3 regions of the Arthrobacter sp. AL05 genome follow, and region 1 is predicted to be linked to each of the others. Evidence: predicted binding sites of a transcription regulator. Region 1 holds the regulator's gene; each other region holds the start of a gene.
The links. Region 1 encodes Rex, which represses fermentation and respiration genes when NADH is low (regulators of the CRP and FNR family bind a similar motif). Its sites were predicted from a motif close to CTTGTGAANNNNTTCACAAG; they were not measured.
Positions count from the first base shown of each region.

Region 2: the regulator Rex is predicted to act here: its motif matches at 3,959-3,978, upstream of QK287_RS14170 (queuosine precursor transporter).
Region 3: the regulator Rex is predicted to act here: its motif matches at 4,873-4,892, upstream of QK287_RS12680 (glyceraldehyde-3-phosphate dehydrogenase).

Region 1 is NZ_JASBRC010000001.1:150,458-160,222, reverse strand. Features, by position in the region: gene QK287_RS00765 (FCD domain-containing protein) at 1-272, shown strand, start outside; gene QK287_RS00760 (3-deoxy-7-phosphoheptulonate synthase) at 530-1,642, shown strand; gene QK287_RS00755 (helix-turn-helix domain-containing protein) at 1,829-2,041, shown strand; gene QK287_RS00750 (AURKAIP1/COX24 domain-containing protein) at 2,242-2,340, shown strand; gene QK287_RS00745 (hypothetical protein) at 2,355-2,480, shown strand; gene QK287_RS00740 (HAD-IB family hydrolase) at 2,549-3,367, opposite strand; gene QK287_RS00735 (glutaredoxin family protein) at 3,480-3,740, shown strand; gene QK287_RS00730 (redox-sensing transcriptional repressor Rex) at 3,825-4,520, shown strand; gene QK287_RS00725 (hypothetical protein) at 4,585-5,373, opposite strand; gene QK287_RS00720 (YceI family protein) at 5,767-6,315, opposite strand; gene QK287_RS00715 (histidine phosphatase family protein) at 6,527-7,192, shown strand; gene QK287_RS00710 (TlpA disulfide reductase family protein) at 7,195-7,815, shown strand; gene QK287_RS00705 (cytochrome c biogenesis CcdA family protein) at 7,830-8,585, shown strand; gene QK287_RS00700 (cytochrome c biogenesis protein ResB) at 8,585-9,765, shown strand, end outside.
Region 2 is NZ_JASBRC010000012.1:321-10,085, forward strand. Features, by position in the region: gene QK287_RS14150 (hydroxymethylpyrimidine/phosphomethylpyrimidine kinase) at 1-654, opposite strand, end outside; gene QK287_RS14155 (MFS transporter) at 797-2,188, shown strand; gene QK287_RS14160 (TIGR01777 family oxidoreductase) at 2,337-3,257, opposite strand; gene QK287_RS14165 (TetR family transcriptional regulator) at 3,291-3,947, opposite strand; gene QK287_RS14170 (queuosine precursor transporter) at 4,202-4,897, shown strand; gene QK287_RS14175 (hypothetical protein) at 5,003-5,947, opposite strand; gene tgt (tRNA guanosine(34) transglycosylase Tgt) at 6,098-7,396, opposite strand; gene QK287_RS14185 (SRPBCC domain-containing protein) at 7,430-8,155, opposite strand; gene QK287_RS14190 (DUF6707 family protein) at 8,205-9,242, opposite strand; gene QK287_RS14195 (NUDIX hydrolase family protein) at 9,319-9,765, opposite strand, start outside.
Region 3 is NZ_JASBRC010000009.1:145,832-155,596, forward strand. Features, by position in the region: gene ppk2 (polyphosphate kinase 2) at 1-238, opposite strand, end outside; gene QK287_RS12660 (1-phosphofructokinase family hexose kinase) at 472-1,455, shown strand; gene QK287_RS12665 (hypothetical protein) at 1,452-1,760, shown strand; gene QK287_RS12670 (HNH endonuclease family protein) at 1,940-2,743, opposite strand; gene QK287_RS12675 (TolC family protein) at 2,873-3,082, opposite strand; gene QK287_RS12680 (glyceraldehyde-3-phosphate dehydrogenase) at 3,161-4,657, opposite strand; gene QK287_RS12685 (hypothetical protein) at 5,007-5,159, shown strand; RNA gene rnpB (RNase P RNA component class A) at 5,301-5,694, opposite strand; gene QK287_RS12695 (alpha/beta hydrolase-fold protein) at 5,766-6,683, shown strand; gene QK287_RS12700 (peroxide stress protein YaaA) at 6,743-7,507, shown strand; gene QK287_RS12705 (C4-type zinc ribbon domain-containing protein) at 7,567-8,304, opposite strand; gene QK287_RS12710 (Nif3-like dinuclear metal center hexameric protein) at 8,427-9,245, opposite strand; gene msrA (peptide-methionine (S)-S-oxide reductase MsrA) at 9,424-9,765, shown strand, end outside.

The DNA of each region.
Region 1 (9,765 bases):
TGGTCAGCGCGATGATGGGCTCCCTCCGCGAAGCCATCCAGGACTACGCCGGCGGGTTAACCGGCAACCTTCCGGACTGGAACGCCACGGCTGCACGGCTTCGCGTGGAACACCGAAGCATACTTTCCGCCATCACCGGCCGCGACGGCGGCCGGGCGGCCCGGCTGGTGGCGGACCATATCGAGGGTTACTACGCGGAAGCCGGGGTGCGGCCCGGGGTGCGACCCAGTGTGGGACCCGGGGTGCGGCCCAGTGCGGGATCCGGCGTGTGATCCGGCGTGTGGTCTGCTGCGAAGGCGGCAATGTTACGCGCCCGTTTTTCCGTCACGGCAAGCGCCGGGCTATTGTCGGGTCATGACTAATCGTTGGTATGCGTATTTTTCGTTGGCTCTGGAGGGGCCCGCGTCTAGCTAACACGCAACCAACCTTCCTTCAGAGCCAACAGGGCAGAGACTATTCTCTGCCCTTCGCCATTTCCCGGCGGGTTCTGATCAGGGCCCGCTCCGCACCTCGGAACAGGACCCGCCCCATGAGTATCGAAGCAGCCCCAGAGTCCCACCAATCCACCTCGAACCTGCGCGTGAGCGAGTTCACCCCGCTCCCCACCCCGCAGGAGATCGCTGCTGATTTGCCGCTGGATGCCCGACTGGCCGACGTCGTGGCCCGCGGCCGGGACGAGGTCCGCGCCGTGATGGACGGCGTCGACGACCGCCTGCTGGTTATTGTTGGCCCCTGCTCCATTCACGACCCCGAGGCTGGCCTGGAATACGCCCGCCGGCTGGTCAGCCAGGCCGAGAGGCACCGCGAAGACCTGCTGATCGTAATGCGCACCTACTTCGAGAAGCCCCGCACCACTGTGGGGTGGAAGGGCCTAATCAATGACCCCCGGCTGGACGGCAGCCACGACATCGCCGCAGGCCTGCGAGCGGCCCGGTCTTTCCTGCGCCAGGTCACCGGGCTCGGTCTCCCCGCCGCCACGGAGTTCCTGGAACCCATCAGCCCGCAGTACATGGCGGACCTCGTCGCCTGGGGCGCGATCGGTGCCCGCACCACGGAGAGCCAGATCCACCGCCAGCTGGCGTCCGGGCTGTCGATGCCGATCGGCTTCAAGAACGGGACCGACGGCGACCTGCAGGTGGCGCTCGACGCGTGCAGTGCCGCGGCAGCCGCCCAGGCGTTCCTCGGGATCGACGGTGCAGGCCGGGCCGCACTGGTCGCCACCGCCGGCAACCCGGACACCCACATCATCCTCCGCGGCGGACGCGGAGGACCGAACTACTCCGTCGTGGACATCGAGGTCGCCACCGCCAAATTGGCCGCCACGCGGCTGAACCCCCGGCTGATCGTTGATGCGAGCCATGCCAACAGCGGCAAGGATCACCGCCGGCAGGCTGAAGTTGCCCTGGAAATCGGCGCCCGGCTGGCGGGCGGCGGCAGCATGGGGGGAGCCATTGCCGGCGTGATGCTGGAGAGCTTCCTGGTCGGCGGGGCGCAAAGCCTTGACGTTGCCGAGCATGCCGCCGGAACGGACAAGTTGGTCTACGGCCAGAGCGTGACGGACGCCTGCATGGACTGGGATGTTACGGAATCGGTGTTGGCGTCGCTGGCGGATTCCGCTCGTGTGCGCCGGACCCGCGCCTAAACATTGGCGCGCCCGGACAGCCAGGGGAAATCAGTCCGAGCGCCGGCAGCTTAGCGGTAACTCTTTCACATTGGCACCATCAGCCCCTAGAGTATCTAACACATGGTTGTTTGATGGCTCAGCATCGGCACACCGCCATGTCGTTCAGATGCGGCTGCCGTTCGCTTGAGTAAAGGAAACAGGGAAATGTCTTCGGAGGCTAACTTCTCCAACGCCCGCTTCTTGACCGTGGCTGAAGTCGCGGACGTGATGCGGGTGTCCAAAATGACCGTGTACCGGCTTGTTCATTCCGGCGAGATGCCGGCAGTCCGGTTCGGGCGCTCCTACCGGGTGCCGGAAACCGCCGTGGAGCAGTACCTCAAGGGCGCTGTCGTCGACGGACACACGGAAACGGCCTGATTCCCTGCGTTCTTTTCACCGGAAATCACAGCGTCCGGCCGCCCGGGCCGGTCTGCGGTCGTAGTCTGCCCCCGATAGGCGGTACCCTGTTAAGGAACGTTTTACGTCATTGTAAGAACCTGTCAGTTGTACAGTCTGCTGCTTAGCCCGCGGATCCTTTCCAACAGGCAGGTACTGCATCTAGCCGGTAAGGAACTTTCGTGGGTTCAGTTATTAAGAAGCGTCGCAAGCGTATGGCCAAGAAGAAGCACCGCAAGCTGCTTCGCAAGACGCGCCACCAGCGTCGCAATAAGAAGTAGAAATACTTCGCACTATGTCAATGCCCGTTGCCTTCCCGGCAGCGGGCATTTTCTTTGGCTTGTCGCGCCAGCTGGCGACGCCGGACGCCCGCTGGCGCAGGCGCCGCAAGGAAACACGAGCGACGTACGGATTCGCGTAGCGCTCGGCCCGAAGTGCACCGCCCGGGTAGAAGCGCGTCGGAAAGCGGCGTGGCAGGGATGTCCGCGGTCAGATAGAGGGGCCGCGGAAGCGGGAGAACCCCCGCCAGAGGCCGTAGACGGCGCCGCCAACCGTGGCGGCCTTGAGCCCCAGGGTGGCGGCGCGGCGGCCGGAACGGAAGTCGTAGACCGGCCAGTTGTGTTCGCGGGCGTGACGGCGGAGCCGGGAATCCGGGTTGATGGCCACGGGGTGGCCCACCATGCTCAGCAGCGGGATGTCGTTGTGCGAATCGCTGTAGGCCCAGCACCGGGCCAGGTCCAGGCCCTCGGCATCGGCTACCGCCCTGACGGCCACCGCTTTGGCGGGACCATGCAGGATTTCGCCGACCAGCCGCCCGGTGTAGGACCCGTCCACGATTTCGCCCACGGTGCCGAGGGCTCCGGTGAGGCCCAGCCTGGTGGAGATCACCGTGGCCACCTCGATCGGCGTCGCCGTGACAAGCCAGACCCGGCGGCCTACCCGGAGGTGCTGCTCCGCCAGCGCCTTGGCGCCCGGCCAGATCCGGGATTCAATCATTTCGTCATAGACTTCTTCGCCGAGTGCCTCGATGTCCGCAACGGTGATACCGGCGGCGAGCGCCAGGGCGGTATCCCGGACGGCGTGGACGTCATCCATTTTCTCGCCGCGGAGCACAAACATCAGTTGCTTCCAGCCGATCCCGGCCGCCTCGCGGAGGGTGAATGCCCCGCGCTGGTGCATTTTGCGGGCCACATGGAACAGGCTGGCCCCGCGCATCAGGGTGTTGTCGACGTCGAAGAACGCGGCTTCGCCGTGCTGCGCCGCGGCAGCAGGTTCTGCGGCCGCGGCGGCGTACTTCTCTTCGGACATGCCACGAGTCTAGTCACCGACGGGTCCGGTTTTGTCCCGGCGGCTCACCGCGGAGTGGCTTGGCTCCGCGGCGGCGTCGACGCCGGACGGGCCGCCGGGCTACCGTGGAGCCATGCCAAGCCCCGACGTCGTCCTCATCACCAAAGCTGACTGCCACCTGTGCTCGGCGGCGCGCGCCGCCGTCGACCGCGTCACAAAGAGCCTGGGAATCGGATGGCGCGAACAGCTGGTGGACGACGACGCCGAACTGCGGGAGCGCTTTGCCGAGGAGATTCCCGTGGTGCTGGTGGATGGTGTCCAGCGGGACTTCTGGAAGATCGACGAAGTCCGGCTGGACCGGACGCTGCGGCGGGCGCTGGGCCAGCAGCCCTGACCCGTCGCCGGAGCCGGGCGCTTTGTTCGCCGAACTGCGGGGGCCCTAGAGTGGAAGTCACAACGCGACTCAATGGAGCAGATAGTGACTTCGCTGGATTCATCCCCTGAGGCCGTGCCGGGGGGATCAGGGACTGCCGCCAAGCAGATTCCGCCCGCGGCCGTGTCCCGGCTGACCATCTATCTGCGCGCCCTGACCACCTTGCTTGCGGAGGGGGTTGACCGCGTCTCGTCCGAGTCGCTGGCCGAGGCCTCGGGCGTCAGCTCCTCCACCCTCCGCAAAGACCTTTCCTACGTCGGGTCCTACGGGACCCGCGGCGTGGGCTACGAAGTGCAGTTCCTCAACAGGCATATAGCAGCGGCCCTGGGCCTGACGCACGACTGGAAAGTGGCAATCGTCGGCGCCGGAAACCTGGGTAAGGCGCTGGCCCGGTACGGTGGCTTCGAATCCCGGGGCTTCGATATTGTGGCGATCTTCGATGCGGACCAGATGGTGGTGGGCAGCGAAGTGGGCTGGCTGCGGGTCAGCGACGCCGCCGACCTGGAGCCGGTACTGCAACGCACGGGCGCGAACATGGTAGTGCTGGCCCTGCCGGCCGCCGTTGCACAGGACGTCTGCGAGCGGGTGATTGCCGCCGGGGTGCGAAGCATTCTCAGTTTTGCCCCGGTAATGCTGCAGGTTCCGCCGGGGGTCAACCTGAGAAAAGTGGATATGGCCACCGAACTGCAGATCCTCGCCTACCACGCACAAAGGGCGCAGGACCCGGAGGTTGCTGGCTAGTTAAAGTCAGCCCGTCCGGCTCCCGCGCCCCTTGCGCCGTTGCCCGGCTAGTAGCTGGTGCGCGCTAGTTCGGTCCGCCCGGCTGCCCGTAGGGGTTGGCGAACGGCTGCTGCTTGCTGAAGTACGGGGCCTTTGCCGGCAAGTACAACATCACGATGCCGGCGATGCCCAGCAGGACTGCCAGGGTACCGATGCTGAGCGGGAAGAGGCTGAACAGGGAGAGGGCAGCGAAGACGGTGCCCAGGATCCTGGCCCAGTTTTTGCCTTTGCGCACGTTCAAGGCCACGAGGGCATAGAGCCCGGCGCTGATCACTGCGAAGACCACGATGCTGCCCACCAGGGCGCCCCTGAGGTCTTCGAACCGGATATCAGCCCCGCTGGCAGACATCTGCTGTTCAAACATGGCCCGCGTTCCGGGAGTGTCCAGGGTGCCGACCGCCAGCAGCAGGGAGATGATCCACACCGCGCCCGATGCGACGATGAGCCAGAAAGCGGTGTTGACCAGCTGCGGCATGGCGGGTTTGGCCTGCAGCTGCCCGGAGGGGTACTGGGCATAGGGGGACTGGTTGTACTGCGGCTGGTTGTACTGCGGCTGTCCATACGGCGGCGGGTTCTGGCCGTACTGCGGGGCCTGCGGGGAGTTTTGGCCGTACTGCGGGGCAGCCTGCTGGCCGTAGGGCGGTGCCGAGGGCGCCTGGCCATACTCCGGAGCGGCAGGCGACACCTGGCCGTACTGCGGGGCGGAGGGCGGCTGCTGGCCGTGCTGGGGATCGTTCTGGCCGTAGTGGGGCGCCGGCTGTTCGCCGGGGGCGGGGGAGTCCGGGTTTGACGGCGGGACGGGCGGGATACTCATGGGCGTTCCTTTGCATGGCACTCTGGTTCGGATACCGGAAACAGATTCCTGCCCTGCCCCCAGCCTGGATTCCTCCCACCGTACCGCGGGCCGGTGCCCGCGCGGATCATTCTCGAGGCGTATTCTCTGCGCGTGGCCGGCCCGTCACCGGGCCGTCACCTGGCCGTGGCCGGGCCGTCAACGGGCCGTCGCCGGGGCTCTCCGGCATGGCGAACCCCGGAAGCTCCGGTTAGCAGTCCCGACCCGGAGGCCATGGGGTGGGTGCCGCCCAAACGCGGCCGATTCGACAAAGCCCCGGCCGCCGACTTAACGCAACACCCCGCTCCGTCACGGGGATGAAGCGGGGTGTAAGCGGCCGGCGCCGGAGCCGGCCGGCCGGTGGTTAGCTGCCGGCTAGGCTGCGGGGGCGATGAAGGCCAGTTCGAGGTTGACGGCCACCTTGTCACTGACGAGGACACCGCCGGCTTCGAGGACCGCGTTCCAGGTCAGGCCGAAGTCCTTGCGGCTGATTGTGGTTTCTGCGGACAGGCCGGCGCGGGTCATGCCGAAGGGGTCGACGGCAACGCCGTTGAACTCGGTCGCCAGGGCCACGGGGCGGGTGACACCCTTGATGGTGAGCTCGCCCTGGAGTTCATAGCTGTCGCCCTTGGGCACGATGCCGGTGGAAACGAAGGAGATTTCCGGGAACTTCTCGACGTCGAAGAAGTCTTCGCCGCGCACGTGGCCGTCGCGGTTTGCGTCGCCGGAGTCGAAGCTGGCGGTCTTGATCGTGGCGTGGACCGTGGACTCGGCCACGTTCTCGGCGAGGCCAAGGGTGGCCTCCGCATCCTTGAACTGGCCGCGGACCTTGCTGATGCCGGCGTGGCGGACGGTGAAGGCAATCTCGCTGTGCGAGTTGTCAAGGGTCCAGGTGCCGGTGGTGACGTTAGTGGGAAGTGCCATGGTGTTTCTCCTTGAGTCGGGTGGGTCGTACGGTAGGTCTGATCGTCAGCTGAAACTTCATTGGTTGAAGTCTCAACTAAGCGCTGCACCCAGTATAAACATGCATTTGCATCTTTTATTCCAACCCCGGGGAACATTTCTGAAAACTCTTGAGTTCTACTTCTTGTAGAAGATTTCGTCATTAGCCCTGCCCTTTGAGAAACTGGTACACATGCCCCAAGCCACTGTCCATTTGCTCCGCCACGGCGAGGTCTACAACCCCGAGGGCGTCCTGTACGGCAGGCTGCCCGAATTCCACCTCTCCGATCTTGGCCGGGAGATGGCCCGGACGCTCGCTGACCACTTCCGTGCCAGCTCTGCCCAGGGGGCAAAGATCGTCCACCTCGCCGCCTCGCCGCTGACCCGCGCCCAGGAAACGGCGCAGCCCATCGCCGAGGCGCTAAACCTCGACATCACCACCGAGGCGCGGATTATCGAGGCGGCCAATTATTTCGAGGGCCTCCACGTCGACAAGGCGGAGATCCTCAAGCCGAAGCACTGGCCGATGCTGCGCAACCCGTTCCGGCCCTCCTGGGGCGAGTCCTATAAGGACCAGTCGGCCCGGGTTATGGCCGCAGTACAGGACGCCCGGCTCCGCGCCATCGAACTCGGTGGAACGGGCGCAGAGGCCATCCTCGTCAGCCACCAGCTGCCCATCTGGGCCACCCGGCTCAGCGCCGAGGGTAAACCGCTCTGGCATGATCCGCGCAAACGTGAATGCACCCTGACTTCGGTCACCTCGTTGGTTTTCGGCGACGCCGGGAACCTCCTGCGGGTCGAGTACAGCGAACCCGCGGCAGCCCTTCTTCCCGGTGCCTCCAGCACCCCTGGAGCTTGAGCATGAACCGAAACCACACGGCCGCGTCGCCCGTGAGCCGCCGCAACGTCCTGACGGCCGGCGGCGCGGCGCTCGCCGTCGTGCTGGGACTCTCCGGCTGCGCGCAGGAGGACGCCCTGGCCCAGCAGGCCAGGGCGGGCGACAACAAGAACTACGTGGCCGGCGACGGGTCGGTCACGGAATTCGCGGCCGCCGACCGCAAGAACCCCGTTGCCATCAAGGGCACACTCTTCGACGGTACCGAGGTAACGGCAGAGGCCTTCCCCGGGCAGGTCACCGTGCTCAACTTCTGGTTCGCGGCCTGCGCTCCGTGCCGGGTCGAGGCGCCCGCGCTCGAAGAGCTGCATCAGGAGTTCAAGAGCCAGGGCGTTCAGTTCTTCGGGGTCAACCTCCGGGACGAGAAGGCCACCGCGGACGCCTTCGACAAGACGTTTAACCTGAGCTACCCGAGTTTTAATGACAAAGACGGCGCTGTGCTCCTGGCCGTGTCCGGTCTGGTCCCCCCGGGAGCCGTGCCCACCACTCTTGTGCTCGACAAACAGGGCCGCGTGGCGTCCCGTGTGCTTGGCGAGATCCAAAAGGGCACCCTCAAGTCCCTTATCGCCGCTGCCGTGGCCGAGTAGCGGGCAGGAGCACTGTGAACAGCCCCTTCGCTGAAGCCATCCTGAGCGGTTCACTGCTGCTTGCCATCCCGGTGGCGCTGCTGGCCGGCTTTGTCTCTTTCCTTTCCCCGTGTGTGCTTCCGCTGGTCCCCGGTTATCTGGGCTACGTCACGGGACTGACCGGCGTTGACCTGCAGAAGCAGAGGCGCGGCCGCATGCTGGCGGGGATCGGGCTCTTTGTCCTGGGTTTCTCGGTGGTCTTTGTCCTGCTCGGCGGGGCGTTCGGCCAGCTGGGGACGCTGATCACCGGAACCCAGAATGCCTGGATCACCCAGGTGCTGGGCCTCCTAGTGGTCGTTATGGGTGTGGTGTTTATGGGTGGCTTCGGCTGGCTCCAACGCGACGCCAAGATCCAATCGAAACCGCCGGCCGGGCTGTGGGGCGCGCCGCTGCTGGGCATCACCTTCGGCCTCGGCTGGGCACCGTGCATCGGCCCCACCTACTCCGCGGTCCAGCTGCTGAGCCTCTCCGGTGGTTCCTCGGCGGCCAAGGGAGCCTTCCTGGCGTTCGTCTACAGCCTGGGCCTGGGGATCCCCTTCCTGCTGATCGCGCTGGCGGTGCGCCGGGGCGTTGGCGTGATGTCCTTCTTCCGCAGGCACCGGCTCGCCATCCAGCGCATCGGCGGCGCAATCCTGGTGGGCCTTGGCCTGCTGATGGCAAGCGGCGTATGGGGGCACTGGGTTTCCGAGTTGCAGTACTGGTTCCAAACCGATGTGAAATTGCCGATCTGATGAGCGAGCGAGTGAACGTAGAGAAGAAGTCCCCGCCCCCCGGCACCACGCCCGAGGGCCCCGAACCCGATGCCGCCGCGGGCGGGAAGCCGGGAAAGCGCGGTGCTTCCGGCACCGGCGGTCCGGTGGCGAGCGCCAAGACCGAAGCAGTCCTGCCCACGCTGGGCGCGTTGGGCATGCTCCGCTGGGCCTGGACCCAGCTGACCAGCATGCGCACGGCGTTGTTCCTGCTGCTGATGCTGGCAGTGGCGGCCGTTCCCGGTTCGCTCTTCCCGCAGCGGCCCGCCAACCCTTCGACCGTGACCCAGTACATCAAGGACCACCCGGATTACGGCAAGGTCCTCGATACGTTGCAGCTGTACGACGTGTACTCCTCGGCATGGTTCTCCGCGATCTATATCCTGCTCTTCGTTTCCCTGATCGGTTGCGTCGTCCCGCGCGCCATCGCGCACTACAAGGCCATGCGGTCCCAGCCGCCGCGGACGCCCGCACGGCTGTCCCGGCTGCCGGAGTACGGCACGCTCGTGATTCCCGCCGACGCCGGAATCCCGGCGTCGGGCGCAATATCCGACGCCGCCGGGCTGCTGGCGAAACGCGGCTACCGCGTCGATGTGCGCGACCGCGACGGCGCCCGTCCCTCGCTGGGTGCCGAGCGCGGCTTCCTGCGCGAAGTCGGGAACCTGCTGTTCCACACCTCGCTGATCGGCGTGCTGGTTTCCGTTGCGATTGGCGGGCTGTTCGGCTACAGCGGCCAGCGGATCCTGGTGGAGGGCGACACCTTCGTGAACACCCTTGTCGGCTACGACCAGTTCACCCCCGGCACCAACTTCCAGAGCGGCCAGCTGCAGCCCTACTCGGTGCAGTTGGATAAATTCCAGATCACTTTTGACCGCGAATCCAAGGGCAAGTTCGGCCAGCCGATCGACTTCACGGCCGACGTGACCACCAAGGAGACCCCCGATGCACCCGCCAAGAAAGAGGTGCTGAAGGTCAATGACCCGCTGAGCCTGGGCGGCACCAGCATGTACCTGACGGGCAATGGTTACGCCCCGGTGGTGACTGTCCGCGACGGCGCCGGGAACGTCGCGATGCAGGGCCCGGTGGTGGCCAAGCTGCAGGGCGAAAATTACTACTCATCGGTGGTGATCAAGGTCCCCGATGCCAAGCCGGATCAGCTGGC
Region 2 (9,765 bases), on a different contig from region 1:
CGTTTCGCCGTCGTAGTAGACGTCGACGGCGTCCGGGCCGGCCAGGCGCACACCGCCTTTCGCCAGCACCGCCGCACCGCTGAGTTCATGGATGCGCACAGCCGCGGCCTTGAGGGATTCGACGTCGGTGATCTCCAGCCCGGAGAGTGACTCGGCCTCGAAGTGGTTCGGCGTAACGAAGGTGGCCAGCGGCAGGATCTGCGCCTTGAGCGCCTGGTCGGTGTCCAGTGCATGGCCCGGCTCCTGGCCCTTGCAGATCAGCACCGGGTCCAGCACCACGTGGCGGAACTGTCCCGCGGCCAGCGCCGAGGCCACCGTGGAAATCGTCGCCGGGCTGCCAAGCATGCCGATCTTCACCGTATCCAGCGCGGACGGCGCACCGGAGGCGGCGCCGTACGCCGCCGTCGTTGCCTCCAGCTGGTCGGCGATGACCTGCTGGTCGATAGCGACAAAGCGGTGGTTCCAGTTGTCCTTCGGATCAAAGGACACGATGCAGGTCAGGTTGGCGATACCAAAGACGCCGAGTTCTTGGAAGGTCTTCAGGTCCGCCTGTGCGCCGGCGCCGCCGGTCGCCTCGGAGCCGGCGATGGTCAGGGCGACGGCGGGGTAGGGGCCCGCGTCGGAGGTCAGCTTGTCCACGGCGTAAGGAGTCATGGATCTATCCTGCCACCCCGGGAAATCCGGACGCATTGTGCGTATGACCAATATGAACACAACCCGAGTGGCCCGGATCACCGGGACTAGGGTGGCGGACGGTGTTGCTTTCTTGCGGCGCCGGATCCAGGAAGGTTCATCGATGAGCACCCAGCTGTCCGAAGCGGCGCAGACCAGAAAAGCCGTCAGCAATATTCTCAAAGGATCTGCCGGCAACCTCGTGGAGTGGTACGACCTCTACGTCTATACAGTGTTCGCGGCATATTTCCAGTCGCACTTCTTCAATCCCACCGACGACCTCCAGGCCGGCCTCGAAGCGATGGCCGTCTTCTCGACGTCGTTCCTGATGCGGCCGGTCGGCGCCTGGTTCTTCGGCCGCTACGCGGACCGCAAGGGACGCAAGGCCGCGCTGACCCTGAGTGTGACCATGATGTCCGCGGGGTCCTTTGCCATCGCCATCCTGCCCACGCAGCAGCAGATCGGCCTGTGGGCCTTGATCCTGCTGGTCCTCATCCGCGTGATCCAAGGCTTCTCGGTGGGCGGCGAGTACGGCACCAGCGCCACCTACATGTCCGAGGCTGCCACCACCAAGCGCCGCGGATTCTTCTCCAGCTTCCAGTACGTCACCCTGATCGGCGGCCAGATGCTGGCCCTGCTGGTTCTGGTCATCCTGCAGAACTCTATCCCCAAGGCCGATCTGGGCGAGTGGGGCTGGCGGATCCCCTTCGCGATTGGCGGCGTCGCCGCGCTTGTAGTCCTGTGGCTGCGCCGTTCGATGGAGGAAACCGTCTCGGCCGAACAGCTCGAGGCCGCCAAGGCCCCCGCCGTCGCCGGGCAGGCGCAGCCGGGCACCATGAGACTGTTGTTCACCAGCTACTGGAAGCCGCTGCTGATCTGCATCGGCATTACCCTCGGCGGCACGGTGGCGTTCTACACGTACACCAACTTCATCCTGAAGTTCATGAATGACACCTCCGGCATCGCCAAGACCGAGACCTCGGTGATCAACTTCTGGGCCCTGTTCATCTTTATGCTGCTCCAGCCCGTCTACGGCATCATCTCGGACAAGGTCGGGCGTAAGCCGCTGCTGCTCTGGTTCGGCATCACCGGTGTGGTGTTCACCTGGCCGCTGCTTTCCACCCTGGCCGGCACCAAGGATCCGTTCACCGCGTTCCTGCTGATGATGGGCGGCCTGCTTATTGTCGGCGGCTACACCTCGATCAACGCCCTGGTAAAGGCCGAGCTGTTCCCCGCGTCCATCCGCGCCCTCGGCGTCGGACTGGGCTACGCGATCGCGAACTCGCTCTTCGGCGGCACGGTCCCGCTGATCGGGGCCGCCCTGCAGAAGGTCGGCCAGGTGGACCTGTTCTTCACCTACGTCACAGTGGCCATCGCCATTTCGCTGCTGGTCTACATCTTCGCGCTCAAGAATAAGAAGTCCACGCACCTGGATCACGAGCAGGGCCACGCCTGGGAGTCCGCAGCGGACCGCGACGGCGAAGGCAAGGACCTCATCGACGCCACGCGCCGGTAGGGTGTGGATGCCGCGCGGACTAAGCGCGGACTCGGCGGGGACGACGGCGGACGCCGCGCGGACTCGGCGCGGACTCGGCGCGGACTCGGCGGGTTGCCGGCTGCGGGATTTCGGTTCCGGAAGCCGGCGGCCCGCCGTCGCCGTTAACTCAATCCGCGGCGCCCGAGGGCCGACGGGGTCCGCAAATCCGCTCCAGCGCCGGTTCCAGCGCAGGCTCCAGGAAGACGAACCCCGCGTCGAGCAGTTTCCGGGGTGCCACCCAACGGCTCTTGAGCACCAGTTCGGCCTCCGTTCTGATCAGCACGGCTCCGAGCTTGAGGAGCCATGCTGGAGTGGGCATGCCCCACGGCGCTCCGAGGGTGCGGCGGACCGCCCGCATCAGGTCGCGGTTGGTCACCACGTCCGGCGCCGCGATGTTAACCGGGCCGGCAAGGTCGGTGCGCCGGCTCAGGAAGCGCACTGCACGGTAGAGGTCCTCCACCTGGATCCAGCTGAATTTCTGCGTCCCTGGGCCCATGGCTCCGCCCAGGCCCAGCCGCGCGAGGGTCGCAAAGGGCCGCATCACCCCGCCGCCGGGCCCCAGCACGATGGCAATCCGCAGCGCCACCTTCCGGGTCTGCGGCGTCGGCGCCTGGTTGAGGGCCGCTTCCCAGGCGCGGGCGACGTCGACGGAGAACCCGGTGCCGAGCTCGCCGTCGTCCTCAGTTTGGGGCCGGTCCTCCGCGTGCCGGTAGATTGTTGCCGTGCTGGCGTTCAGCCAGGCGACGGGGGGAGTGCTGCAACGTGCAAGGGCGCGGCCCAATGCCGCGGTGGTAGACACCCGGGAGTTCAGGATTTGGGCCCTGTTCCGCCCGGTGTAGCGGCAGCTCACCGAACGGCCCGCGAGGTTCACGAGGAGTTCGGCGCCGTCGAGTGCGGCGGTGATAGCGCTGTCGTCACCCCAGCGAGCCGTATCAGCGGGGGACCGGCCGATGGTCCGGACGTCCCAGCCGTCCTGCCCGAACCGGCGGCGGAAATAGCGCCCGATGAATCCAGAGGCGCCGGCCACGACCACAATGCTTCCGCCCATAGTTCCCCCATAATTGTGAGTTGATGCCCGGTGTTAGCCCCGGACCGTGCGGCCTAAGTCCATGGCGTCGTCCAGGATCCTGCCGACGCCTGGAATTCTCGTGAGCGAGAGCCCGCGGGCGATCAGGGGGGCGGCGCCGTCAACAAGTTTCCGGGTCCGGCGTTGCCCCTCCGAGGTGTCGTACACCCAGAAGAGGGTGACCCCCATGTACCCCAGCCAGAGCAGCCCGGGCAGTTCCGCCCGGAGCCTCCGGGGCGGCCCCGGGCGTGCTCCGTCTACGGCGGCGCGGAAAATGGCCAGCGACGCTTCCCGGGCGCTGCCGGATTCTGCGTTGAACGGGTTGACGGGCGACGCCGGGCGGATGGCGGTGGCGATGAAATCGGCGCCGAAGCGGTGGTACGGCGCCATAACGTCCAGGCCCGCGTGCATTGTCGCCTTCAGCCTGGCGCTTAGGTCGTTAAGCCCGGCGACGGCCTCCGCGGCCCTGTCCGCGTGCTGGCCTTGGACCTGGAGATAGAGCTCGTGGACCAGGTCATCCTTTGACGCGAAGTAGTAATAGGCGTTGCCGACGGACACTCCGGCCTCGGCCGCAATGGCGCGCATGGTGGCTTTTTCGAAGCCGATGTCACGAAACATCCGCAATGCGACGTCCGCCACCCGCTGCCGGGTCTGATCGCTCTTGGCTGCCATGGTCGTCCTCATTTCTGAACGTGTTCAAAAAGTGTGGCACAGGTTTTGAGCGTGTTCAAATTTGTGAGTGCGTGGCTGTGCGGAGGTATCCATAGCCGGGGCTGGGCCGCGGCGGGCGGCCGGCCCGGCCAAGGTGCGAGAATGGAAGCGGTTCCCGGCGCGCTGCACCGGAGCCTCCAGTGCTAATACAGCCGGCCACCCCGGGCCCAGAACCGTTCCGGACCGCCGAGCGAACCACTACGAATGGATTACCCATGACTGCCGCCAAGACCTTCCCTGCTGCCGCCCCGCCAAAGTTTGCCACCATTGGATCGCCGTATTTCGGCATCATGCTGGCTGTTATGGCAGTGGTGCTGATCCTTTCCAACATCGGCGCATCCAAGGGTGTGGCGATCGGGCCCATCATCACCGACGGCGGGTTCTTCCTCTTCCCGCTCGCGTACATTTTGGGCGACGTCATCAGCGAGGTCTACGGCTTCAAGGTGGCACGCAAGGCCATCGTGACCAGCTTCGCGCTATCGGTGTTCGCGTCCCTGTGCTACTGGATCATCATCGCCCTCCCCGGCTTCGGGGACGAGTATGGCCTTGCCAAGCAGTCCGCACTGGAGAGCGCCCTGGGGCCGGTCCCGCAGATCGTATTCGCCTCGCTCCTGGCCTTCTTCGCGGGCCAAACGATCAACTCCTGGATCCTCGTGAAGATGAAGGCCCGGACCGGGGAAAAGTCACTCTGGGCTCGGCTGATGGGATCCTCCGGGGTGGGCGAGTTTGTGGACACGCTGATCTTCTGCAGCATCGCAGCCTCCGTGATCGGGATCAGCGACGGCGCGATGTTCGTGAACTACGTTCTGGTGGGTTTCCTCTACAAGACCCTCGTGGAGTTTGCGTTTGTGCCGCTGACTTCACTCGCCATCGGCTGGGTGAAGAAGCGCGAGCCAAGCTACGGGGCGTAAGCGCTCACTCCACTTCCGCCGAAGTCGCCGGAAACGTGCCAAGTCGCCGCAACGTTCCGGCGATTTCGCGGGCATCCGGCGAACTCGGGGCGGCGGGCTCTTGGCTCAGGACGAGTGGTGCCGGCCCGTCAACGCCCGGAGCACACGGTTCTTGAATTCCTGTTCGCGGAAGAGGTCTTTCCACTCGACACGGAGAAAAAGCCATCCTTCCTCCGTCAGGGCCTTCTCGCGTCGCCGTTCCTCGAAAAGCACTTCCTCGGTGGGCCGAAAGTCAAAGTATTTGACCTTGCCGTCGAACTCCACGGCCACCTTTTCCTTCTTCCAGGCGAAGTCCAGTCGATGCCGTCCGATCCGGCTCGTGACTTCAACCTGCGGTTCGGGCATCGAGATGCCCAGCCGGAGGAACAGCTCCCGGGTCAGCGTTTCGCCGGGGGATTCCGAGCGAACGTCCGCCGTGTCGAGTACTCGGCGGAATGTGCGGATGCCGCGGCGGCCCTCCAGTGAATCAGCCATCTCCTGCAGCAGAGACCTGTCCGCACCAAGACGCAGCGCATGATCCATAACGATGAGCGCCTGCCGATAGCTCAGCAGCATGGCGCAATCCGCGGCTGTCCGCTCCAGCGAGGTTGTTCGCAGACCGCCCACTTGTGTCAGCTCAGTGTCGGAGAAGGGTCGTGTGTGGCACCGAACATCCTTGCCGTGGCGCTCGGCCGACGGGCGCACCCGCTGCAGGACATGGATTAGCTCGTCCACGTTCCAGAGATAGAGGCGGTGCAGACGAGCTGCGGAAGTGTGGCTATAGGCGAAGGCCCCGGTTGATGTGGTGAGTGTTCCGTGTGCATGTGCATAGATCAACTGCCGGCTGCGGACCGGTGCCGGCAGAGCGTTCCACACGCTGCCACGGGCATAGCAGCCGTACCGCAGGCGAACGAGCGAACCCGAGTCCAGCAACGACTTGATGGACCGGGAGCCGTAGCCCAGGTCGATTAGCTGGTCAGTGCGCCAAAGGTTTCCACGCGGCGGAAGCGTGAGCGGCTTCTGTTGAGGCATGACGCCAGTTTCGGGCGCCGCGGGGAGTTCCCGGGAGGCCCCGCCGTCGCTATGTGGAAACACGACGTCGCCGGAAGCCTGCGAGTTCGCCGCGGCCTTCCGGCGACATGGCACGCTTTCGGCGACTTCGGCGACAGGGCCGCCCAGCGGCTAGGAGTAGTAACGGCCCAGGGTCTCGGCCTTGAAGTCGAAGAAGGTGCCTGCCTCGATGGCAAGCCGGGCGTCATCGACCATCTTCACCACAAAGCGCTCGTTGTGGATTGAGATCAAGGTGGCTGAAACCATTTCCTTGGCCTTGAACAGGTGGTGGATGTAGGCGCGGGAATAGTTCAGGCAGGCGTAGCAGTCGCAGCCTTCCTGTAGCGGCCCGAAGTCGCGCTTGTACTTGGCGCCGGAGAGGTTGTAGCGCCCGGTGGGGTGATAGAAAGCCGAGTTCCGGGCCACCCGGGTGGGGGAGACACAGTCGAAGGTGTCCGCGCCATTCTCGATCGCTGTGAAGATGTCGTCGGGCTCGGAAATGCCCAGTAGGTGCCGCGGCTTGTTCTCCGGCAGTTCCTCGTTGCACCAGCGCACGATCGTGCCCAGGTTTTCCTTCTCGAGCGCCCCGCCGATGCCGAAGCCGTCGAAGTTCATGGCGCCGAGGTCGCGGCTGGCCTTGCGTCGAAGGTCCTCGTACTGGGCGCCCTGGAGGACGCCGAACAGTGCCTGATAGGGCTTGCCGGTCCGCTCCGATGTCAGCCGAAAATGCTCGGTGATGCAGCGCTCGGCCCAGCGGCGGGTGCGCTCCAGGGATTCCTCCTGGTAGCCGCGGGAATTCTGCAGGGTGGTCAGCTCATCGAAGGCGAACATAATGTCCGCGCCGAGCTGATGCTGGACGTTCATCGAAATTTCCGGGCTGAAGCGGTGCCGGTCGCCGTTGAGGTGGCTTTTGAACCACACACCTTCCTCGTCCACGTGGGCCAGCCGCTCCTTGCCCGGGGCGACAGCGTCATCCGGCCCCGACTGGTCCACTGACTTCATATCGATGACCTTTTTAAAGCCCGAGCCCAGGCTCATCACCTGGAACCCGCCGGAATCCGTGAAGGTGGGGCCGGGCCAGTTCATAAACGCGCCCAGCCCGCCGGCCTCGTCCAGGATGTCCGCCCCGGGCTGCAGGTACAGGTGGTAGGCATTGGCGAGGACGGCCTGGGCTCCGAGCCCGGCGATGGATTCCGGCAGCACCGCCTTGACCGTGGCCTTGGTGCCGACGGCGATAAACGCCGGGGTTTGGATCTCACCATGCGGTGTGCTGATGGTGCCGGTCCGGCCGAGGAACTCCCCGCCGTTGGCAGCGATCTGGGACGCCGACGGTGAACAGCTTTCACTAAGGCGTTTTCCCACCCGGAAGGAAAACTCGGACTGCCGCGCTGGCAGGGGCGATGACACTGGTGATTCAGGATTGGCTGGCACCGTTCAAGTGTGCCAGCTAACAGGCGCCAACCCTTAGTGCAGCGGATCGGATGTGGGGTAGTTCTCAGCCCGCCAGGTGTCCCAGTACGTGCGCACGGATCCGAGTTGGTGCGCCCCGAGGTCGTACGTGGAGACGATGACCAAAGACCCGCCGTTGGGCCGGACATCGGGGATGACCGGCTGGTCCGCCACGATGACCAGGCCCTCGCCGTGTTCTGCATAGTGGTGGACTGTGAGTCCCACCTGGTGGTTGCTCCGGAACCAGACCTTGCCGGCAACCTTCTCACCCGTGGCAAGGGCGAGCGAATACGGCTCGCCGGGCGGGGGAACATCGGACAGGCCGAGCCTTTCGATGGCGGACCCCTCGGTGCCGGGAACCGAGAAGAAGAAGGTCCGTCGCCTGCCGTGCGGGTGCCGTTCAAGGGCGAACCGGAGCTGTTGGATGAAGGTCAGCCAGCCTTGGGTGATGTCCTCGTCCCAGGCGGCCCACTCGGAGTGATGGTCCACTGCGGCCCGGGTGACACTTAGCTCCGTGCCGGTCGGGACCGGTCTCAGGGTGAACACATCCCCGCCGTCGACCACGAGCGAGGTGTGGTCGGCGCCTTCAACGACTTTGGGACTGAAATAGATCTCATCGATCTCGGCCGCCTGGTCATCGGCTTCCCAGCCGTGCCACTGGGCAACCAGGGAGGGTTCGCGCAGCATTGTCCAAACCTGCTGCGCGTCGGAGTTAATGACAACGCTCAGATTGTTCGTCATGGGCTGAATCTACAACGCCCGGCCACCAGGGGGTAGGGGGCAAAACACCTCAGGAACGGACGGATTCGAGTTCGTTGCCGATCCGGCGTTCCAGCTCCGGGACGCCAATGGTTTCCGAGCCGCCGTGCGCGCGCAGAAACAGCAGCGCCTCGAGCCGCAGTTGCCGCCACTCGCGCTCCGCATCCGGATTCGAGTTGTCCATGGCGCGGAAGATCTCTTTGTCGTAAAGGTTCGGTTCATTCAGCGAGCGCTGGCGGACCTTGGCGTTGATCCGGGCCTTAAACGGGTCCGCCTCCATGGAATCGGGGGCGCGGAGGAACTTCTCGTAGGCGGCTGCGCGTTCGGTCTCGCCGAGCTGGCGGCAAATGTAGCTGGACAGGGCCAGGGAAGCCTCCACCGAGGCCCAGCGGCCGCGGTTTCCGTCGAACGGCAGCACATTAAGCAGATCCGCAACGGCGAGCGCGTTGTCGGCGTCCTTGAGGACAATGAACAGTTCCTGGGCCAGGTCGCTGAGGTCTTTGAGGCAACTCCCCGACTTCGTGTTGATGCCCTTGGCGAGCCGTTCGCTCAGCAGCAGCACGCTCACCGAGCTTGGGTGCGCCTCTGCCACAGCTGCCACGACCGACTCGGGCGTTCCATGCGGGGCAGGGATCAGCGCGAGGTCCTCGTCGCTGGGGCCACTCACCAGCGGCGGAACGGGCGGCAGCGGAGGGACCACGACGCCGGGGACGGCTCCGCTGGCTGCCTCCCCGGGACCGCTTGTGCCGCCGGCACCGGATTCCACGCCGCCGTCAGCCAGCGACGGTTCGACGAGCTGCAGGAGCGAGCCGGAATCCTCGGAGGCAGATTCTTCCGCTTCGGACGCGGACTCCAGAATCAGGACCGTGGAGGCTGCCGCAATCCGGAGACCGCCGCCTCCGGTGAGGGTCGCCAGGACCATGGCAGGCGTCCCGAAGTCGTCGTTTTCGATGTCCACACGCTGGATTTCGGCAGAGCGGGTGCCGTCGGGCAACAGCAGATGATCGCCGCTCTGCAACGAGCCAGCCTGCTGTTCAATGTAGTTCGGGGCGGCCGGTGGGTAAGTCATCTGGAGTCCTTAAATTCTCTTGCGGTCCGCCCAACAGTCTACAAAGGCGCGGGGAAGTCTGGGACGCGGGCTCCGGTCAGTTCCCGACGCCGGCGAAAGCCAGGGCCTGGCGGATCAGGGCCCCGCGGCCGCCGCTGAATTCCAGCTGGACGTCCGAGCTCATGACTTCCTGCGGGGTCATCCAGGTCAGTTCCAGCGCGTCCTGCCGGGGGGAGCATTCACCGGTGACGGGGATGATGTAGGCCAGCGCCACCGCATGCTGGCGGTCGTCGGTGAATCCGGTGTGGGACGGGGACGGGAAGTACTCCGCCACAGTGAACGGCACCGGACTAATGGGTAGCTGTGGGAAGGCCAGCGGGCCGAGGTCCTTCTCCATGTGGCGCAGCAGGGCCGCGCGGATGGTCTCGCGGTAGAGCACCCGGCCCGACACCAGGGAGCGCACCATCGTGCCGTCCTCCTCGGCCTGCAGGAGGGTACCGACCTCGTTGACGAACCCCAACGGGTCCAGCCGGACCGGAACGGC
Region 3 (9,765 bases), on a different contig from region 1:
AACGCTGGAAATACCATTCGCCGCGCTGCCGGTCCGTCGGGGCGGGCAACGCCACAATCCGGGCAACCCGAGGATTCAGGTATTCGGTCACCCGCTTGATGGCGCTGCCCTTGCCGGCGGCGTCGCGTCCCTCGAAAATCACCAGGACTCGCGCTCCGGTGCTGCGGACCCATTCCTGCAATGAAACGAGTTCAGCCTGGAGCCGGGACAGCTCGGCCTCGTAGACGCCGAGCGGCAATCGCCCGGAGTGTCCGGCGGCATCTCCCTTGGCTCGCTTGCGATCATCCTGTGACGTGCCGGAGCCAGCCTTGCCGCCGCCGGCCTTGCGATGTGCCATGGTCCCCGTTCCACCTTCCGCGGCGGGATCTCCTGCCGCGTGCCCTGCCGTGCCCATTCTTGCCGAGCAAAGGACCGCCCACAAGGGGCCGTCCGGCCGGGTACACCGGCGGTGCGCAGCCCTATGCTTAGGCCATGCCAGACCACAGACCTACGCCGATGCAGCCGATCCTCACACTCACCGTAAATCCCGCGCTGGACATCAGTACTGCCACGGAGCATGTCATCAGCGGCCACAAGATGCGGTGCGGCGCCAGCCGCCTGGACCCGGGCGGCGGCGGGGTCAATGTCTCGCGGGTGGTGCAGCGCCTGGGCGGCCGCACCCTGGCCATCTACACCGCCGGCGGACCCACCGGAGAGGCATACCGCAGGCTGATCGAGGCCGAACGCGTTCCCACCCTCGCCGTGCCGATCCACGGCAATACCCGGGAGGACTTCACGGTCGATGAGACCACCACCGGCAAGCAGTTCCGTTTTGTCCTCCAGGGCCCCGAATTGACTGAGGCCGAATGGCGTTTGTGCCTGGCACTGGTGGCGGATTCACTGCCCGCCGGCGGCTATATCGTGGCCAGCGGCAGCCTCCCGCCGGGGGTTCCGGACGACTTCTACGCCCGCGTGGCACGGCTGGCGAAGCTGCATGGTGCGCGCTGCATCGTCGACGCGTCCGGTCCGGCGCTGGCCGAAGCCCTCGCCGAGGGGGTATTCCTGGTGAAGCCAAGCCGCCGTGAACTGGGGTTGCACTTTGGCACAACTCTGGAGGGCGAAGAGAGCGAAGTCGAGGCTGCCGCGGCGTTGGTTGCTGACGGCGCCGCGGAACACGTCGCCTTGACGCTTGGCGGCGAAGGAGCCGTACTCGCCTCGGAGTCCGGGATCCTTCGGCTGGCCGTACCGCGGGTGCACGTTCGCAGCACCGTCGGAGCCGGGGACAGCTTCCTCGCCGCTTTTGTGCTCCGGCTGGCCCAGGGCCGCACCCTGGCGGAGTCGCTCCGGGCCGCGGTGGCTGCCGGGAGCGCTACGGTGACCACACCGGCCACCGAACTTTGCCGCCGCGATGAGGTCGAACGCCTGGAGGCCGAACTCAACATCCGGGCCGCCGCCGACGGGATCCCCGCAGAGTGAAGCTGCGACCGGCTCCCCTGGCGCTCGGGATGCTGTTTGCTGCGGGAACGGCCGGCTGCTCGGGCTCCGCGCCAACGCCCTGCCCTGCCCTTGCGTGGTTCAACTCCCTGAGTGTGACCCTGGACGGCAATTCTCAATTGGTGAGCCTGGTCGAGTTCTGCGCGGAGGACGTCTGTTCGGTGCGCTACGCCGCAGGCGGCGGCGTCCTGGCCCGGCGCGAAGTACAGCTGGACTGGACCAGGGTGGGCGGCAGCGAAGCATGCGGCGGTCCGGCAACAGCCGGCCCCGTCAGGCTCACCATCTAAGCACGCTGCGGCCCGTGCCGGTTCTTCCCGGGGAGGGGAGGGAGCCGCTTGGCCAGCCAGCTCAGGGTCAACAGCTCAAAGTCACTCCAGCTGCCTTTCCGGGGCGGACACCGCCGTGTCCTGAAGCTCGTCCGGAGCCACACCAGGACCGCGCGGTCATCCGGCCGGGCGCACGCAGCCTACCGGGCAGCCGGCACAACAGTCTGCTGTTCGGGACAGGAGGCGAGGATCCGTTTTATGGCCTCCTTCTCCGCCGGGGTGACCCACAACAGGTAGGCAGCCTTGACCGATATTTGCCGGGCCACGTAGTGGCAACGCAAGGCCTTGTTCGGTGGAAGCCAGGTCGCGGCGTCGGATGCACTCTTGTCCTGGTTCGCAGCCCCGTCGACGGCGATCAGGTTCAGCGGATCGTTTGCCAGATGCTCCCGCTGCCCGGCGCTCAACTGCTGGGCACCCTTCTGCCAGGCGTCGCCCAGGGCCACAACATGGTCGATCTGTACGTCTTTGCTGCTCCCGCTTCCCCGCCGGAACCTGATCTGCTGGCCGGTGTATGGTTCCCGGAGCGTTCCGGCGGCCACCTGGCAGGTGGATCCCCCGGTGAACTCGAGGTCCGAAAGGTCGCGGCGAAGGATGTCGTTTCGGGTATCGCAACCGTTCAGGTCCACGTCGAGCCATGCCTGGCCGAATGCCCCGCGGTCATAGTCGGCCCGGGCTGCCCGGCCCTTGACCGCCAGCGTTTCGAGCAGCACAGCAGCGGAGCCAGCCGGAACGGGACGCACGGAAGCGACCGCATTCATCCAGCGCGCCGCCAGCACCGGCGCCTCGCCGGGCCCCCCTCCGGGGGGTTCCACAGCCGCGAACTGCCCGGCGGTGAAAAACCAGCCGAGCCCCGCTGCTACGGCGAGGGCCACTGCGGCAAGCAGGGCCCACGCCTGGCGGGACCGCCGTCGTGACTGCCGGAATTCCGGCCATGTCCGGGTCACACCCGCACCAGGGCACACTGCCGGGTGCCGGTCCGTTCCGGGGCGGGACGACTTCCTTCCACCCCTGAAGGCTAAATCCGGTCTCCGCCGCCGCCGCAGTTTTCCACAGTGTGGAGGACAGGTGCCCGGCTAGTTCTCCTTCGTCACCCGCACAAGGTCCTCGTTGGCGAGGGACATCAGGGATTCGAGTTGCTGGACCCGCGCCTCGTCTACCTCCCCGGCCGCATACTTGGTGCGTGCATCGTCGAGGAGCCGCTTGGCTTCCTTAACGTTCCGGTGCGCGACGTCCAACGCGTGTTCAAGAGTGGTTTCGTGGTCTACTGCCGGGTTTTGTTCCATTGAACCATTGTGGTGCGCATTCCAGGTCGATTCCAGCGGACCGGCCGGGAATGCGCCACAGAGTTCAGAAATGTCCGGTCAGGCGGTGACCTCAACGCGAAGACCGGCTGCCTGCAGGGTGGCAGCCGCGTCCTTGGCGGGGAACGACGGCGGGTTCACGCCGGCCATTTCCTCCATAACGCGGACCACCTGGCAGCTGTAGCCGAACTCGTTGTCGTACCAGACGTAGAGGATAACGTTCTTGTCGTTGGTGATGGTGGCAAGGCCGTCGATTATTCCTGCCCGGCGTGAGCCGACGAAGTCGGTGGAGACAACCTCCGGCGAATCGATGTAGTCGAGCTGCTTGCGCAGCTCCGAGTGCAGCGACATTTCCCGGAGGTAGTCGTTGACCTCATCCTTGGTGGTGCCGTTTTCCAGGCTCAGGTTCAGGATGGCCAGGGACACGTCCGGGGTGGGCACCCGGATGGAACTTCCCGTCAGCTTGCCGAGCAGCTCCGGGAGTGCCTTCGCCACTGCCGTGGCCGCCCCGGTCTCGGTGATCACCATATTCAGGGCGGCGGAGCGTCCGCGCCGGTCACCCTTGTGGAAGTTATCGATCAGGTTCTGGTCGTTGGTGAAGGAGTGGACGGTCTCCACATGGCCGTGAACGACGCCGTACCGGTCGTTGATCGCCTTCAGGACAGGAGTGATGGCATTCGTGGTGCAGGAAGCCGCGGAGACGATCCTGTCCGCATCGGTGATCGTTGCGTGGTTGATGCCGTGAACGATGTTCTTCAGCTCGCCCTTGCCCGGAGCAGTTAGCAGAACCCGGGATGCGCCCTTGCTCTTGAGGTGCTGGGAGAGTCCGTCGGCGTCGCGCCAGCGTCCCGTGTTGTCGACGACGAGTGCGTTGTGGATGCCGTAGGCGGTGTAGTCGATGGTGGCGGGGTTGTCCGAGTAGATGACCTGGATCTGAACGCCGTTCGCGGTGATGGTGTCGTTTTCGAGGTCCACCTTGATGGTGCCTTCGAAGGAACCGTGGACCGAGTCGCGGCGCAGCAGGCTGGCACGCTTGGCAAGGTCATTGTCCGAACCGCGGCGGACCACAATAGCGCGCAGCCGCAGCCCATGCCCGCCGCCGGCCTTTTCGATCAGGAGCCGGGCCAGGAGCCGGCCGATGCGGCCAAATCCGTAGAGGACGACGTCGGTGCTGGTGCGGTCGTCGGCGCCGCGCTTGCCCACAACATCGGCCAGCTCCGCACGGAGGAACTCGTCCAGGGTGGCACCCTTGCCCTCGACGCGGTACTTCTCGGTGAGGCGGGCGACGTCGATGGCTGCGGCGCCGAGGTCCAGCGTGGTCAGGGCGTCCAGCAGCGGGGCGGTCTCCTCAAGACGCAGTTCTTCCTTGCTCATCCGACGGGCGAAGCGGTGTGCCTTCAGGATGTTCATGGTGGACTTGTTGATCATGCTGCGGCCGTGGATGGACGTCACCACGTTGTTCTCGCGGTACAGCCGGCCGATCACCGGGATCATGGCCTCGGCGAGCGCCTCCCGGCCCATCCACGTATCAAGACAAGAATCTGACGTCTGGCTCACAGAAATACCTTCCTAAAATCCACCACATACGGCGCCGTATGCGGAAGTCGGCTGCCGGAGGGTGTCCGGAACCTGGGCTCCGGGGATTCGGTCCACCCCGGGCGCACGTGTCAAGCAAAACGAAAGCCGCCGGCTGCGAACGCAGACCCGACGGCAGAACATCTACGTTCGTCTTCCATTCTACCGGCGGCCCGGAAGGGACCGGTGCCCCGTTACGCGTGAAATGACTCACACGCGGCCCGGGTTAGCCCGTCGTGCCCACCGGCACACCCAACGCAGGACAGCTGCGACGCCGGGCTCTGGCGCCCTCCGGCCTAAGCAGCTGCCCGCTACCCTCTAGGATGTTCCTATGGGACTAATAATCACTCTACTTATCATCTGGCTCGTTTTGTCCGTCCTCGGCTTTGTCGTCAAGGGCCTTCTCTGGCTGGCCGTCGTTGGCCTGATCCTCTTTGTGGCAACCGGCGTCTGGGGCTGGGTGAAGCGGAAGGCCAAGGCCTAACACTGCCATTGGTCCATACCGGCGGTGGCCGGCACCTTTCGGTGCCGGCCACCGCTTTTTTGGTGCGCGGCGGGTGCGCGGCAGCGCGCACCGCAGCGCGCCGCGGGGTTTGTCGTTACGCGGCCTAACCGGTGGTGTGGGTGGATGGGTTGACCGATACGCCGGGTTCTGTGTTCCCGCGCCGTTGCCAGCACAGGAATAGCGGCCATCCATCTACGAACGCCGTTGCCGGCGCCCTCCAGCAGCCTACCCGGACACTCGGGCGGGCAGCCCTCAAACGTGTCCTGTCTGGCCTTGCTCCGGGTGGGGTTTACCTAGCCTTCCCGGTCACCCGGGAAGCTGGTGGTCTCTTACACCACCGTTTCACCCTTACCTGCCCTGCCGGCTGTGCAAGCACACCCGGCACGCAGGCGGTCTGTTCTCTGTGGCACTGGCCTGCGGGTTACCCCGAGTGGGCGTTACCCACCACCCTGCCCTGCGGAGCCCGGACGTTCCTCGAGCCACTTGCGTGACGCGCGGCCGCCTAGTCAACCCATCCGCCGTCTATTCTACGGTCACTGCGGGCCGGCCCGGCAACACCTCCGGCGCCGGGCCTATGATCGGGGAATGGACGCGTCAGAACTGAGCCGGCGCCGTTTGCTGGAGCTGGCGGGAATCGGAGTGGGTGCGTCCGCCCTGGCAGCCTGCGCTCCCGGAATCCCGTCCCCTGCCGCGCCACCGCCGGCGCCGCCTGCGGGTCCCGCGGGTGGGCAGGCGAACCCGACGGCGGGTTCGACCCGGACGCCTGCTGTCCCGTTGACCGTCCGGACCAGGACGGGATCATTTGTTTCGGTGTTCCGCCCCGGAATCAGCACCGGCTGGTCACTGGCCGCCCCCGAAGCCCCGCCCGGCGCGGCGCGGCCCGATCTGCCGCTGGCGGTATTCCTGCACGGTCTCGGCGGCAGCCACACGGTGCTGCTGGAGGAACTGGCCGCCCACGAGGCGCTTCGGCGGCACCTCGACGCCGGCGGTCTGCCCTTCGGGATAGCCGCCGTGGACGGCGGAAACAGCTGGTGGCACCCCCGCGCTGACGGCAGCGACACCCAGGCAATGCTGATCCAGGAGTTCATTCCGTTCCTCGGCGGCCAGGGGTACGACCTTGGCCGGATCGGCCTCTTTGGCCTCTCGATGGGCGGCTTCGGTTCGCTGCTGCTCGCCTCGCAGGGCCGCTTGCCCGGTGTACGGGCCGTCGCAGCCATGAGTCCGGCTCTCTGGGACCACTACGACCCGCGCACCGACAGCGCCTTCGACGGTCCGGACGACTTTGCGGCCCATAACGTGTTCGCGCTCCGCCCAAGACTCGCAGCGCTGCCCAAACGAATCGACTGCGGGACCGCGGACACCCTTGCCGGAACGGTTCGCCAGTACCGGGAGGGGCTCCCGGGCGCCGTCGAGGGCGGCTTCCAGCCCGGCGGCCACGACTCCGGCTATTGGCGCTCCATCCTCCCCGAGGTCTTGTCCTTCCTGGGCCGGAACCTGGCCTGAACTTCGGTCGGAAGCTGCCGGCGGCCGGCCCGCGCAGGACGCGCCGCTAAGCTTGGACGGTGCTGATTCTGCTGCCGCCCTCCGAAGGCAAGACTCCCGCCACGGCCGGCGACGCCGTCGACTGGGCCACCTTGAGCTTCCCCGAATTGAACAGCTACCGTGCCAAGGTGCTGGCGGGCCTTGGTACGGTCAGCGCCCACGAGGACGCCCTGGCGCTGTTGGGCGTTGGCGCCTCCCTCTGGGCCGACGTCGAGCGGAACACCAGGCTGCACGCCGAACCGGCAGCCCCGGCCCACCAGGTCTACTCAGGGGTGCTTTACGACGCCTTGGACTACAACAGCCTCACGCCTTCGCAGCGGAAAAGAGCGGACGCTTCCGTGCTGGTCATTTCGGCACTCTGGGGTGCCATCCACTTCGGGGACCGGGTGCCGGCGTATCGGTTGTCAATGGCCGCTGCGTTGCCCGACGTCGGACGCCTGGCATCTTTTTGGAAGCCGCACCTCAGCGCGGCGCTCGCGACCGTCACCGCTGGCGAACTGCTTGTGGACTGCCGTTCCAGCACGTACGCCGCCGCGTGGGCTCCGCCGCCGCCGCAGACCGTGGCCGTGAACGTGTTTACCGAGGCCAAAGGCGTCCGGAAGGTCGTCAGCCACTTCGCCAAGCACACCCGTGGCGAGCTCGCCCGGCACCTGCTGAGCCGGCGGGGTCCGGCACCGCAGACTCCCGCCCGGCTGCAGAAAGCCGCGGCCGAAAAGTGGACAGCGGAACTGGTCGAGGGCACGTCCCGGAAGCCGCACACCCTCAACCTGATCCTGCCCAACTAGCTCGCAGCAGGGGTCGTTTTGAGCGCTCAAAACGACCCCTGCTGCGAGTCAGTTTGTGGTTACACCCATTCGGACGAGCGGACCAGGATGCAGCCGGAATCCGGGCAGAACACCACTTCGTCCTCGGCCGCAGCCTTGATCTCGGCGAGGTCCCCCGGGCTCAGCTGCATACCCGAACCCTCGGACGTTCCGTGGAAGAGCCGGGCCGCGCCCACGCCGCGCTTCGCCAGGGTCTTTTCGTAGACCGCCAGGAGGCCGGCATCCAGGCCTTCGGCGAACTGGGCGCGATTGCCCCGCACCACAGTTGCCTCGGCTGCGATCTCCGCGAGCCGCTCGTCAAGTTCGGAGCGGATGGAACCGAACGAGCCCTGAATGTCGTCAACGATCTGCTGCTGGCCGGCCTGGCGCAGGCGGAGCGAGTCCAGCCGTTCCAGGACTTCCAGCTCAATGTCCTCAAGGTCGGAGCGGCGCTTGTTCAGTGACACGAGGTCACGCTGCAGCGCCACGAGGTCCTTCGACAGGCCGGTGCCGCTGTTGAGCCTGGCCTCGTCGCGTTCAATCCGGGAGGCGACCTGCTCCACGTCGGCTTCGGCCCGCTTGAGCTCGAGTTCGGCGTCGTGGACCGCCACCTTCGCGGCGCCAAGTTCCCCGCTGGCCACGCCGAGGGCAGCCTCAAGATCGGTGATCCGTGGGTCGCTTTCAAGGCTTCGGCGGCGGTTGGACAGGGATTTGAGCTTCGCATCAAGTCCCTGCAATTCGAGCAACTTCAACTGTTCCGCCGGTGCTGCCTTGGCCACTATTTACCTCCGCTAAATCCCTGCCGGCCGCAGCCGGGCGCCGTGTCGGCGCTCCCTAGACTCTAGCGCCTAGCGTACTCCCCGGCCTCGCTAGCTCACCCGGGGCACCTCGCACGCCAGGCTTAGCCCGGAGTCAGAATGAAGTCCCACGGGTCGCTGTTGGTGGTGCTGACCCGGATCTGCACGTTGTGGCCCTGGTCTCCCAGGACGTTGCCCAATGCCTCGGCGGCGGCAGGCAGCCACAGCCACTCGCTGGCGAAGTGCGAAACGTCGATGAGGTAGGGCCTGTTGTTGACGGCCTCCTCCCGGGCTTCCGACGCCGGATGGTGCCGCAGGTCGGCCGTCAGGTAAACATCGGCGTCGGCGGCCCGCACCGCGTCCAGGAGCGAATCTCCGGCCCCGCCGCAGACGGCGACGCGGCGCACCAGCCCGTCCCGGTCCCCGGACACCCGAACTCCCCCGGCGACGGCCGGGAGGATGCCGAACACGCGGGCGGCGAACTCGCCCAGGGTGAGTGGTTCGGCCAGGTCGCCGACCCGCCCGATCCCCTCTTCGGGCAGCCCGTTGGACGCCGGAGACAGCGGGGCAACGTTCTGCAGGCCCAACGCATCGGCCAGCACATCCGAGACGCCGCCGACGGCGGAATCGCCGTTGGTATGGACCGTCAGCAGGGCGGTCCCGGTTTCGATCAGGCGGTGCACGGCCCGGCCCTTGGCGGTGGTCGCGGCTACCGAGGTGACACCTTTGAGCAGCAACGGGTGGTGGGTGATGAGCAGCTCGGCGCCGAACTCGATCGCCTCCTCGATCACCTCAAGGGTGGGATCGACGGCGAAGAGGATCCTGCCCACCCCGGCGGCGGGGCGTCCGGCCACAAGCCCCACCTCATCCCAGTCCTCGGCCAGTGATTCGGGCCACAGCTCCTCGGCGGCCAGCAGGATCATGCCCAGGGTAGGCTGCCGCTCCGTTTCCCCGGATCCATGGCCGGCAGCGTCGGTCCCTTCGAGAGGGCCGGCTGAAACGTCGGTGTTTACAGGTTCCATACCCCCATTTTTACCCTATTGGGCGGCGGCCCCTGCAGGCGCCGGGAATCTTCGGGGCCCTTCAACCATTGAAGAGGACATGAGAACTTTTGTCCTCGGCGGAGGCTGCTTCTGGTGCCTCGACGCCGTCTACCAGAAAACCAAAGGTGTCAGCGCCGTCGTTTCGGGCTACTCCGGCGGCCATGACCGCAACCCCGACTACTACGCAGTCTGCTCCGGAACCACCGGCCACGCCGAGGTGGTGGCAGTGACGTTCGATGAGCAGATCGTCCCGGCGGAAATCATCCTGGACATGTTCTTCGCACTCCACGACCCCACAACCCTGAACCGTCAGGGCTACGACGTCGGCACTCAGTACCGCTCCTCAATGTTCTACGAAACGACTGAGGAAAAGATCCTCTTCGAGGAGGCGATCGAACGG